4 regions of the Streptomyces sp. NPDC001219 genome follow, and region 1 is predicted to be linked to each of the others. Evidence: riboswitches for the same ligand, from Rfam matches in the RefSeq annotation. Region 1 holds a riboswitch; each other region holds the start of a gene.

The links. A riboswitch is a leader RNA that binds a small molecule or an ion and turns the genes downstream of it on or off. The one in region 1 is predicted to bind cyclic di-AMP.
Region 2: another riboswitch for cyclic di-AMP. It lies ahead of ACWC9R_RS30060 (M23 family metallopeptidase); the one in region 1 lies ahead of ACWC9R_RS26935 (C40 family peptidase).
Region 3: another riboswitch for cyclic di-AMP. It lies ahead of ACWC9R_RS06245 (NlpC/P60 family protein); the one in region 1 lies ahead of ACWC9R_RS26935 (C40 family peptidase).
Region 4: another riboswitch for cyclic di-AMP. It lies ahead of ACWC9R_RS23205 (transglycosylase family protein); the one in region 1 lies ahead of ACWC9R_RS26935 (C40 family peptidase).

What each region holds. Positions count from the first base shown of each region.
Region 1 covers NZ_JBSFJF010000050.1:31,338-33,527, forward strand. Annotated here, with positions in the region: gene ACWC9R_RS26925 (LysE family translocator) at 1-157, shown strand, start outside; gene ACWC9R_RS26930 (hypothetical protein) at 190-654, opposite strand; gene ACWC9R_RS26935 (C40 family peptidase) at 711-1,184, opposite strand; cyclic di-AMP (ydaO/yuaA leader) riboswitch at 1,189-1,372, opposite strand; gene ACWC9R_RS26940 (hypothetical protein) at 1,663-1,971, opposite strand; gene ACWC9R_RS26945 (ATP-dependent Clp protease proteolytic subunit) at 1,978-2,190, opposite strand, start outside.
Region 2 covers NZ_JBSFJF010000064.1:34,305-36,494, forward strand. Annotated here, with positions in the region: gene ACWC9R_RS30055 (DUF2332 family protein) at 1-637, opposite strand, end outside; cyclic di-AMP (ydaO/yuaA leader) riboswitch at 923-1,078, shown strand; gene ACWC9R_RS30060 (M23 family metallopeptidase) at 1,090-2,190, shown strand, end outside.
Region 3 covers NZ_JBSFJF010000007.1:35,723-37,912, reverse strand. Annotated here, with positions in the region: gene pcrA (DNA helicase PcrA) at 1-687, opposite strand, end outside; cyclic di-AMP (ydaO/yuaA leader) riboswitch at 976-1,159, shown strand; gene ACWC9R_RS06245 (NlpC/P60 family protein) at 1,167-2,190, shown strand, end outside.
Region 4 covers NZ_JBSFJF010000038.1:12,847-15,036, reverse strand. Annotated here, with positions in the region: gene eno (phosphopyruvate hydratase) at 1-412, opposite strand, end outside; gene ACWC9R_RS23205 (transglycosylase family protein) at 749-1,402, opposite strand; cyclic di-AMP (ydaO/yuaA leader) riboswitch at 1,410-1,580, opposite strand; gene ACWC9R_RS23200 (transglycosylase family protein) at 1,832-2,190, opposite strand, start outside.

The DNA.
Region 1 (2,190 bases):
CATGGCGCTGGTGTGGTTCCCCGCCGTCGCGCTGCTGGTCGACCGGCTGGGGAGCTGGCTGCGCCGCCCGCGGGTCACCCGGGCGCTGGAGGCCGTCACCGGAGCGCTGCTCACGGGGCTGGGCGGCATACTGCTCGTCGAGCTCGTACTGGCCTGACGGACGGGCGCCGGTCCGGGCGCGGCCACGGATCAGTCGCGGCCGCCGTACGGGACCATCCAGCGGCCGCCCACCCCGCGGCCGATGACCAGGGTCCCGCCGTCGGCGGTGGTCCATGCCCGTACGCCGTCACGGTGCCGCAGCGCCCTGGTGATCCGCGGATGGCCGCGGTCCACCGTCTCCACCAGCTCCAACAGGGGAGGACCGGGGAGGGGTTCGGCGACGGCCGGCATGTCGAGGCTGCCGGCCTCGCGGCCCAGCCGCTCGGCCAGCGCGGTGAGAAAGGGCGGGCCGAGCGGCGCGGCGAGGTCGCCGGGGGCCGTCCGCTCCCGCACCCACGCGGGCTCCACGTCCGCGAACACCACGGCATGGCAGGTGAAGGACACCACTCCGGCGTCCCGCGGTGACGGCGGGGGCAGCACCGTCACCGATCCGTCCGCGGGCGGGAAGCTTCCGCGCGCCGCGGCCGTCAGCAGTGTGCTCAGTGGCGACGCCACCCCGCCAAGTTAGCTGAGCCCACTGACAATTGATCACATGTAAGACGACCTGCGGATCAGCCCACGCGCCCGTACGAGACCGTGCGGCTCCAGATCCGCTCCAGCCGCACCACGCTCCCGGCCTTGGGCGCGTGCCACATCCGGCCCCGGCCCGCGTAGATGCCGACGTGGTAAATGCCGCCCGCGGAACGGAAGAAGACCAGGTCGCCGCGTCGCCGCAGGGAGGCCGGGATGTGCAGGGTGCGGCCGTACTGGGCGGCGGCGGTGCGGGGCAGGGCCCGTCCGGCCCGCCGGAACGAGTACAGCGTCAGCCCTGAACAGTCGAAGGCGTGCGGCCCTTGGGCGCCGTACCGGTAGGGAGCCCCGCTCTTGGAGGCCGCGACCCGCAGCGCGTGGGCGGACACGGACGTGGCTTCGGCGTTCCCGGCCGCTCCTGGGGCGAGGGTTGTCCCGCCCAGGGTGGCCAGCGTCAGAGCGGTGACGGTGCCGGCACGTGCCAGCAGATTCGGCGTCTGCATGCGCACAGTCATGCGCAAACCCTTCGTCAGCCGCCTGCGAAGGAAGACCTGTCGGGTTCGGGCAGGCGAAGATGCCCGGCCATGCGTACGGCTTCACCCCAAGGAGCCCGGCCGTAAGGCCCGGACCCCGTCGTGCTCGGGTCCTCCGCTCCCGCCGGTCCACCACGTCGACCTGACATCCGGGACGGCGGCGGGATTAGGCGCCCGTCCGGACCGCCCCGTCGCTGTGGCGGGGTCTTGCCGTCGAAGGGATCGTCACGCACCCGGCACCCGAATTCCGAGCTGAAAATGCCGTATGTGAGATGGGTCACATTTCGCCTGAATGGTTAGATTTGTTCCGTCAAGTGCCGTGGCGCGGGGTGTCGCACTCCCTGGACCAGCGGCGAAACATCAAAGGTCCCAGGAATTGTGTTCGCCCCGCGCAATTCGTCGCCTCCTCACATCGGGCCCGGACGCTACGCCGTATGCGCAGCCCGGTGCGCGTGTCGGGTCAGTGGTCGGCGGGTGGTGGCACCGTCACGAGTCCGGCCCGGCGCTCACCGTCCAGGACGCGCAGCGCCCGGGCCAAGGTCTCGCCGTGCAGCTCCTTTTCACCCCGCTGGTGCATCAGTGTCAACGCGTCGCGCAGGCCGGCGGCCTTGGTGACCAGCGCCTGGGCGGCCCGCAGTCCGGTGTACGTGCCGCCGCCACGGGCCGGGTTGATCCTGCCCAGCAGGTCGAGCACCTCCAGATAATGGTCGATCAGCTCGCCCTCGGCGCGTGTCAGGGCGGGCAGCGGTGGCAGTTCCGGCGGCAGCATCCGGGCTCACCGTGCGCCGAGTTGGGGAACGGACTGCTTGCGCTCCCGGGTGAGCCCGTCGATCAGCCCGTACTCCTGGGCGGCCGGGGCGTCGAAGATCTTGTCGCGCTCGATGTCGGCGGCGATCCGTTCCCGGGGCTGCCCGGTGTGCTCCGCGAGCATGCGCTCCAGCATGTCGCGGGTGCGCAGCAGCTCCTCCGCCTCGATCTGCAGATCGGT
Region 2 (2,190 bases), on a different contig from region 1:
TGCCGGCCCGCCAGACGATCTCCGGCAGCCGTTCGGGAAGTTCGCCGGCCGCCCCGCCCGTACGGCAGGTGAACACCAGCGGGCTCTCCGGTGCGCCCAGCTCGGCCCGGAGGGCGCCCGCGTGGTGGCCCTCCCCGTACGCGTCCGCGTCCTCGTAGCGGTAGCGATAGCGGTCGGGGTGCAGACACAGTCCGGCGGACGCGCCCACCTCCAGCAGCGCCAGCGGCTGCGGCAGCCGGGCGAGCAGCGGCAGCAGGGTGGCGCAGTGGGCCGGTTCGTCGGTCCGGGCGGCGCGCTGCATGATCACCGCGCGTACCTCGTCCCAGTGCCGGATCGTCCACTCGCGCCAGCGCCCGTACGCCGACTCGCCGCGCGGGCCCGATTCGGCGTGCGGGCCGTCGAGATAACGGACGGCGGCGAGCAGGAGGTCCGGCTGCTGCTTGTCGCCGGCCGGCAGCGACCCGGACAGCAGATCGCAGAGCTCCGCGTCCTGGCTGATCCGCGCGCTCAGCTCCTCGTGCGCCGCCGACCGGTCCCGGGCCTCCCGCCAGGAGAACTCCCGGTACCGCTCCGCCACTCCCCACGCGTTACCGGCAGCACGCCCGGCGTGCCCGGTGTTCCCGACGTTGACGACCATGATCCGACGTTACGCTCTCACCCTCCGTGACCGAGGGGCGCCCCTCCGCATAACGACTGGTGCACAATCCGCCGGAGATCGTTTAGCGGCGCGCGGCCAACTCGCCCGGTTTACGGCCGGGGTGGCCGAAAACGTCCCTGCAACCGAGGCGTGTTGCACCGACAAGGATTCGTGGGAACGCTTGGAATTCGGTCGCCATCTCTATTACTGTCCGATAACGCAGCGCGGTCGTCCCAGCCGTCGCAAGAGGCGGCACCGCGCGCCGACGCCGAATCCCGCACGCGCTTTTCACGCACCCCCAAGCACTTCGAACTGCACCAAGGGAACCGGGGAACCAACTTCCTTGGGGTGAATCGGACGCCCTCCGCCAGCGGGCGTCCGTAGGAGACCTTCCTGCTCCGAACCCGTCAGCTAACCCGGTAGGCGAGAAGGAAGGAAAGGAGTGCGCCCCCGTGGCGTCCAACAGGCCTGCCCCCGAGTCCCCGTCCGGCTACGAGCTCGACGACCGAGGTGCTTTCCCGGGCCCCGGCGCCGGTGATGACGGCGGACCGTGGGAGGAGTGGAATCCCACCGAGGAATCCACCCGTTCCGTCCGCGGCAAACACCGGGTGGCCAAGCAGCGCGGCGGACTTTCCCGGAGCGGCACCGTCCTCGGTGTCGGCGTCATCGCCGCGGTCGGTGCGAGCGGAATGGCCTCGGCCGAGGACCGTCCGCCGGTGCCGATCTCGATGCCCGACGTCGGCGGCATGGCCGACGACCTCTCCGAGAAGCTGCCGGACGCGAAGTCGCTGCCCGGTATCGGCGAGCTGATATCCGACGACGACTCCACCACCGCGTCCGCCGCGGCCGCCTCGGCTCCCGTCGACGGCGTGGCGCCCGCCGGGCCGCTCACCCGGACCACGCACGCGAGCGCGGACACCAGCGGTGACACGGGCGCCGGTGAGGCGCTGCGCAGCCGCATCCTCCAGCAGGCCGACGCGCAGCAGGACGCCGCCGAGCAGGAGGCCCGTGACGCAGCCGAGAAGGCCGCGGTCGAGCAGGCCGCCACGGAAGCCGCTGACCGACAGAAGTCGGCCGAAAAGGCCGCAGCAGCCAAGAAGGCGGCCGAGATGGAGGCCCAGCGCAAGGCGGAGGAAGCGGCCCGGCAGAAGGCGGAGGCCGAACGCCTCGCCAAACTGGCGAAGAGCTTCATCGCCCCGGTGTCCTCCTACACGCTCACCGCCAGCTTCGGCCAGGCAGGCGACCGCTGGGCCGCCGACCACACCGGACAGGACTTCGCCGCGCCGACCGGCACCCCCGTCAAGGCGGTGCACTCCGGCACCATCACCCAGGCCGGCTGGGCCGGCTCGTACGGCTACCGCATCGTCCTCACCCTCGACGACGGCACCGAACTCTGGTTCTGCCACCTCTCCTCGATGGTGAAGACCTCCGGCAAGGTCAACACCGGCGACGTCATCGGCCGCGTCGGCGCCACCGGCAACGTCACCGGCCCCCACCTCCACCTGGAGGTGCGCCCCGACGCCGGCGACCCGATCGACCCGATGCCCTGGCTC
Region 3 (2,190 bases), on a different contig from region 1:
GCCGTCGGCGGCCGTTCCGGCGAAGGTCTCCTCGTCGATGAGCTCGTTCTTGAGGTTGGAGATCTTCGCGCTGAAGGACTTGGGCGGGAAGCGCTTGGGGTCCAGATCGAGATCGCGGCAGACCAGGGCCATCAGGCGCTTGGAATCGGCGGCGTCGTAGATCGAGAAGGAGGACGTGAAGCCCAGCTTCTTGGACTCGCGGCGCAGGATGCGGACGCAGGCGCTGTGGAAGGTGGAGACCCACATGGCGTGGGCACGCGGGCCGACCAGCTCCTCGACGCGCTCCTTCATCTCGCCGGCGGCCTTGTTGGTGAACGTGATCGCGAGGATCTGGCCGGGGTGGACATGGCGCTCGGCGAGCAGGTGCGCGATGCGGTGGGTCAGCACCCGGGTCTTGCCGGAACCGGCACCGGCGACGATCAGCAGCGGGCCGCCGGCGTGCACCACGGCGGCCTTCTGCTCGTCGTTGAGCCCCTCCAGCAGCGCCGCGGCGTCGACGGCCGGGCGGGCGGCGCCGTCGCGGTAGTAGGCCTCCCTGGGGACGGGCGCGTCGAACCGCCCGCCGAAGAGGTCGGCGGGGATCTCCTCCGGGGCCGGGCCGTGCTCGTCCTCGGGGGGCGGAGGATGCTGCTCCTCGCCCTTGTGGCCGAGGTCCGCCAGGAAGCTGTCGTCAAAGAGGCTGCTCATCGCCCACCGAGTCTAGGCGGCCGCACTGACACTCCGCGGCGGAGTGGCGGATTGCGGGCCGCCTGTGAAGCCGGCACCGGCGCAGCGGCGGTCCGGACGTCCGGCACCGCGGCCGACCGGCGGCGCCTCGTCTACCCGAATCCGACATCTGGCACAACAGACCGCGCATCGCGTTCAGGTCACGAAAAGGTTTCGGGCATATCGAACATCAGCCTTCACAGAAGCCACACGAGTTGGCTAACGTCCTCGCTCAGGCAGCCCGCCTCCCCGCGGACGACAGGTTCGCACGGGCCGCCGACGCCGAGTCCGGCCCTGCCCCAGGCACCCGGAGCCGGGGACCCACCAGCACCACCGGGGTGAATCGGTCCGTACTGCCATCGCCAGTGGACGTCCGGACCGTAGGGCAAGCCTTCCGTCAGCGACACCGCCCGAACCCGACAGCTAACCCGGTAGGCGGTCCACGGAAGGAGTTGCCGGTCTTGGCGTCGCATCGCAAGCCGCGCACCAGCGTTCTCGCCTCACCCGCAGGCCGTCGTACGGCGGCCGGGCTCACCACCGCCGCCCTCGCCTCGGTCACCCTGCTCTCGCAGTCGGCCAACGCGGCGCCCAGGGCGCCCAAGCCCTCCGTCGAAGAGGTCCAGAAGAAGGTCGACGACCTCTACCACCAAGCCGAGGTGGCCACCCAGAAGTACAACGCCGCCAAGGAGCGCGCCGACGCGCAGCGCGACAAGGTGGACGACCTGCTCGACGCCTCGGCCGAGCGCGCCGAGAAGATGAACGAGTCCCGGCGCCGGCTGGGCACCTTCGCCTCCGCGCAGTACCGCACCGGCGGCATGAACCCGACGGCGCAGCTGATGTTCGCCAAGGACCCGCAGCAGTTCGTCGACCGCAACCACCTCATGGAGCGGCTGACCGGGCGGCAGAAGCAGGCCGTCAGCGACTACCAGGAGCAGCAGTCGGCGGCCGCCCGGCAGCGTGCCGAGGCGACCGACAGCCTGGAGCGGCTGCAGAAGTCGCAGGCCTCCCTCAAGGAGTCCAAGCGCTCCGTCCAGGACAAGCTGTCCGAGGCCCGGCAGCTGCTGTCCCGGCTGACCGCGCAGGAGAAGGCGCGGCTGGCGGAGCTGGAGCGCCAGAAGGAGGAAGCGGCCAAGCGCCGGGCCGCGGAGGAGGCGCGCAAGCAGCAGGAGCGGGAGCGCCAGCGGCAGCACGACGGCGACGGCTCCACGGGCGGCGGTTCGGCCGGCGGTTCCACGGGCGACTCGACCTCCACCGCCAAGGGCGAGAAGGCGCTCGCCTTCGCCCGCTCCCAGATCGGCAAGCCGTATGTGTGGGGCGCGACCGGGCCCACCTCCTACGACTGCTCGGGGCTGACCCAGGCCGCCTGGAAGGCGGCGGGCGTCGATCTGCCCCGTACGACCTGGGACCAGGTCAAGATCGGCGAGCGGGTGGCCACCAAGGACCTGAAGCCCGGCGACCTGGTGTTCTTCTATGACGACATCAGCC
Region 4 (2,190 bases), on a different contig from region 1:
TCGGGCCGCCGAGGTAGCGGAACAGCGGGAGGTCGCTGGCCTCGGAGGCGGCGTGCGCGACGGCGAGGGAGACGCCGAGGATGGCGTTGGCGCCGAGCGAGCCCTTGTTGTCGGTGGCGTCCAGGTCGAACATGGCCTGGTCGATCAGCCGCTGCTCGGTCGCGTCGTAGCCGACGAGCTCCGGGCCGATCTGCTCGATGACGGCCAGGACGGCCTTCTCCACGCCCTTGCCGAGGTAACGGTTCGGGTCGCCGTCGCGGAGCTCGATGGCCTCGAAGGCGCCGGTGGAGGCGCCGGACGGCACGGCGGCACGGCCGGTGCTGCCGTCGTCGAGGCCGACCTCGACCTCGACCGTGGGATTACCTCGCGAGTCGAGAATTTCGCGGGCTACGACGACGTCGATCGACGGCACGTTGTCTCCTTCGTGGGTGTCTGGCGTTCTGCGCATGAGCCTAACGGCCCCGGAGGTGTCCGTCGGTGCTTGGCCCGCTCCGTGGGACGGAAGACCCCGGAATACTTACCGAAGGCCCAGTTCACGGGACCTTTCGGCACATTGTTCGCCGAACGGGGAAAGCCGCGGGACGGCGCCGGTCGGCGGGGCGCCGGCGGCGGGCGCTCCGGGCGCGGGGGCCGGGATGCGAGAAGCCCCGCCACGGCGCGTCGGGGGGAAGTGCGCGCCGTGGCGGGGCTGGTCTCACGGAGGAAGGGGGTCCGCCGCTCGAACCCCGGAGTCCGCTGGGCGGGTGGCTCAGACGGTGAGCTGCTGGCCGGGGATGATCAGGTTCGGGTTGCCGCCGATGACCGACTTGTTCGCCTTGTAGACGGACTTCCAGTCGGCGCCGTGGGCCTTGGCGATCTTGGCGAGGGTGTCGCCCGCCTTGACGGTGTAGTTGCCGTGGCCGGTGGACTTGCGCTCGGCGGACCGCGAGGCACGGTCCTCGGACGGGGCCTTCTTGGGCTCGGGCTTGGCCGACTCCTGCTTCGGCGCGGACTTGGTCTGCGCGGAGGTGTCGACGTCGGCGGCGGGGCCACCGGCGGTCAGATTGCCCGCACCGGCGCAGGACCAGGCGCCCGGGCCCTGGATGGCGAGGAGCTTCTCGGCGGCGGCTATCTGCTGGGACTTGCTGGCGAGGTCGGCGCGCGGCGCGAACTTGGTGCCACCGGCGGCGGCCCAGCTGGAGTTGGAGAACTGCAGGCCACCGTAGTAGCCGTTACCGGTGTTGATCGACCAGTTGCCGCCGGACTCGCACTGGGCGACCTTGTCCCAGGTGGCGACGGAGGCGGCGGAGGCGGAGGTGGCGCCCATCATCGGGACGGCCACGGCGGCACCGGCGACACCGGCGAGGGTGGCGACGCGGACGGCCTTGGAGGGACGACGGTGCTTGCCCTTGAAGATCAGCATGGTTCGTTCGTTTCCTCACCGACGCCTACGAGGTGAGCTGTCGGGTTCGGACTGATGAGTCGCCCGGCCGGGTGCGCGGAACGCACCTGGCTTCACCCCAAGCCGGTTGACCCGTTTTCACGGGCGGGGCCGGCACAAATCCTGGGTCCCCCGCTCCTGCCTTCGGCGCTTGCGCGTCAAGTGCCTTCGACCACCGGCAGGACTCGGCGTGTGATCGAAGGGCCCGCTTTGGCGAGCGGTCCTGACGTTAAGCAGTAATCCCCTTGGGGTTCAAACCCCACCATCTGAACCAAGTTGACCGTTTTTGATCAGGGCTTGGAGGCGTTTTCGCAGGTGGGGCCCGGTATGCCGGGGTTGGGTACACCGGGCCCCTCCGGAGTCAACGAGACCCTTGTCTCACTTTCCCAAAAGAGGGCGAAGGGAGGCGAACTACCCTGCGTTCCGCCCGAGATCGAGCCGCTGGCCGGGCTGGATCAGGTCCGCGTCGGAGCCGATGACGCCCTCGTTGCGGTCGTAGAGCGTGGACCAGCCGCCGGACAGCCGGTGGGCCGCGGCGATGGCTGACAGGCTGTCACCCGGGCGCACCGTGTAGTCCCCGTCGGCCGCCGGGCCCGTACGGTGCGCGTCGTCGCCGCGCGAGGCGTGCCGGCCGCCGGCGGACCGCCCGGCGTCACCGTCCCCGGCGTCCTCGCCGTCCGCCCCACCGCGGTGCTTGCCCTTGCCGGGCACCTCACGCGGGGTGCCGGTGCCGTCCGTACGGCTGCCGTCCCCGGACGGGTCGGCGGAAG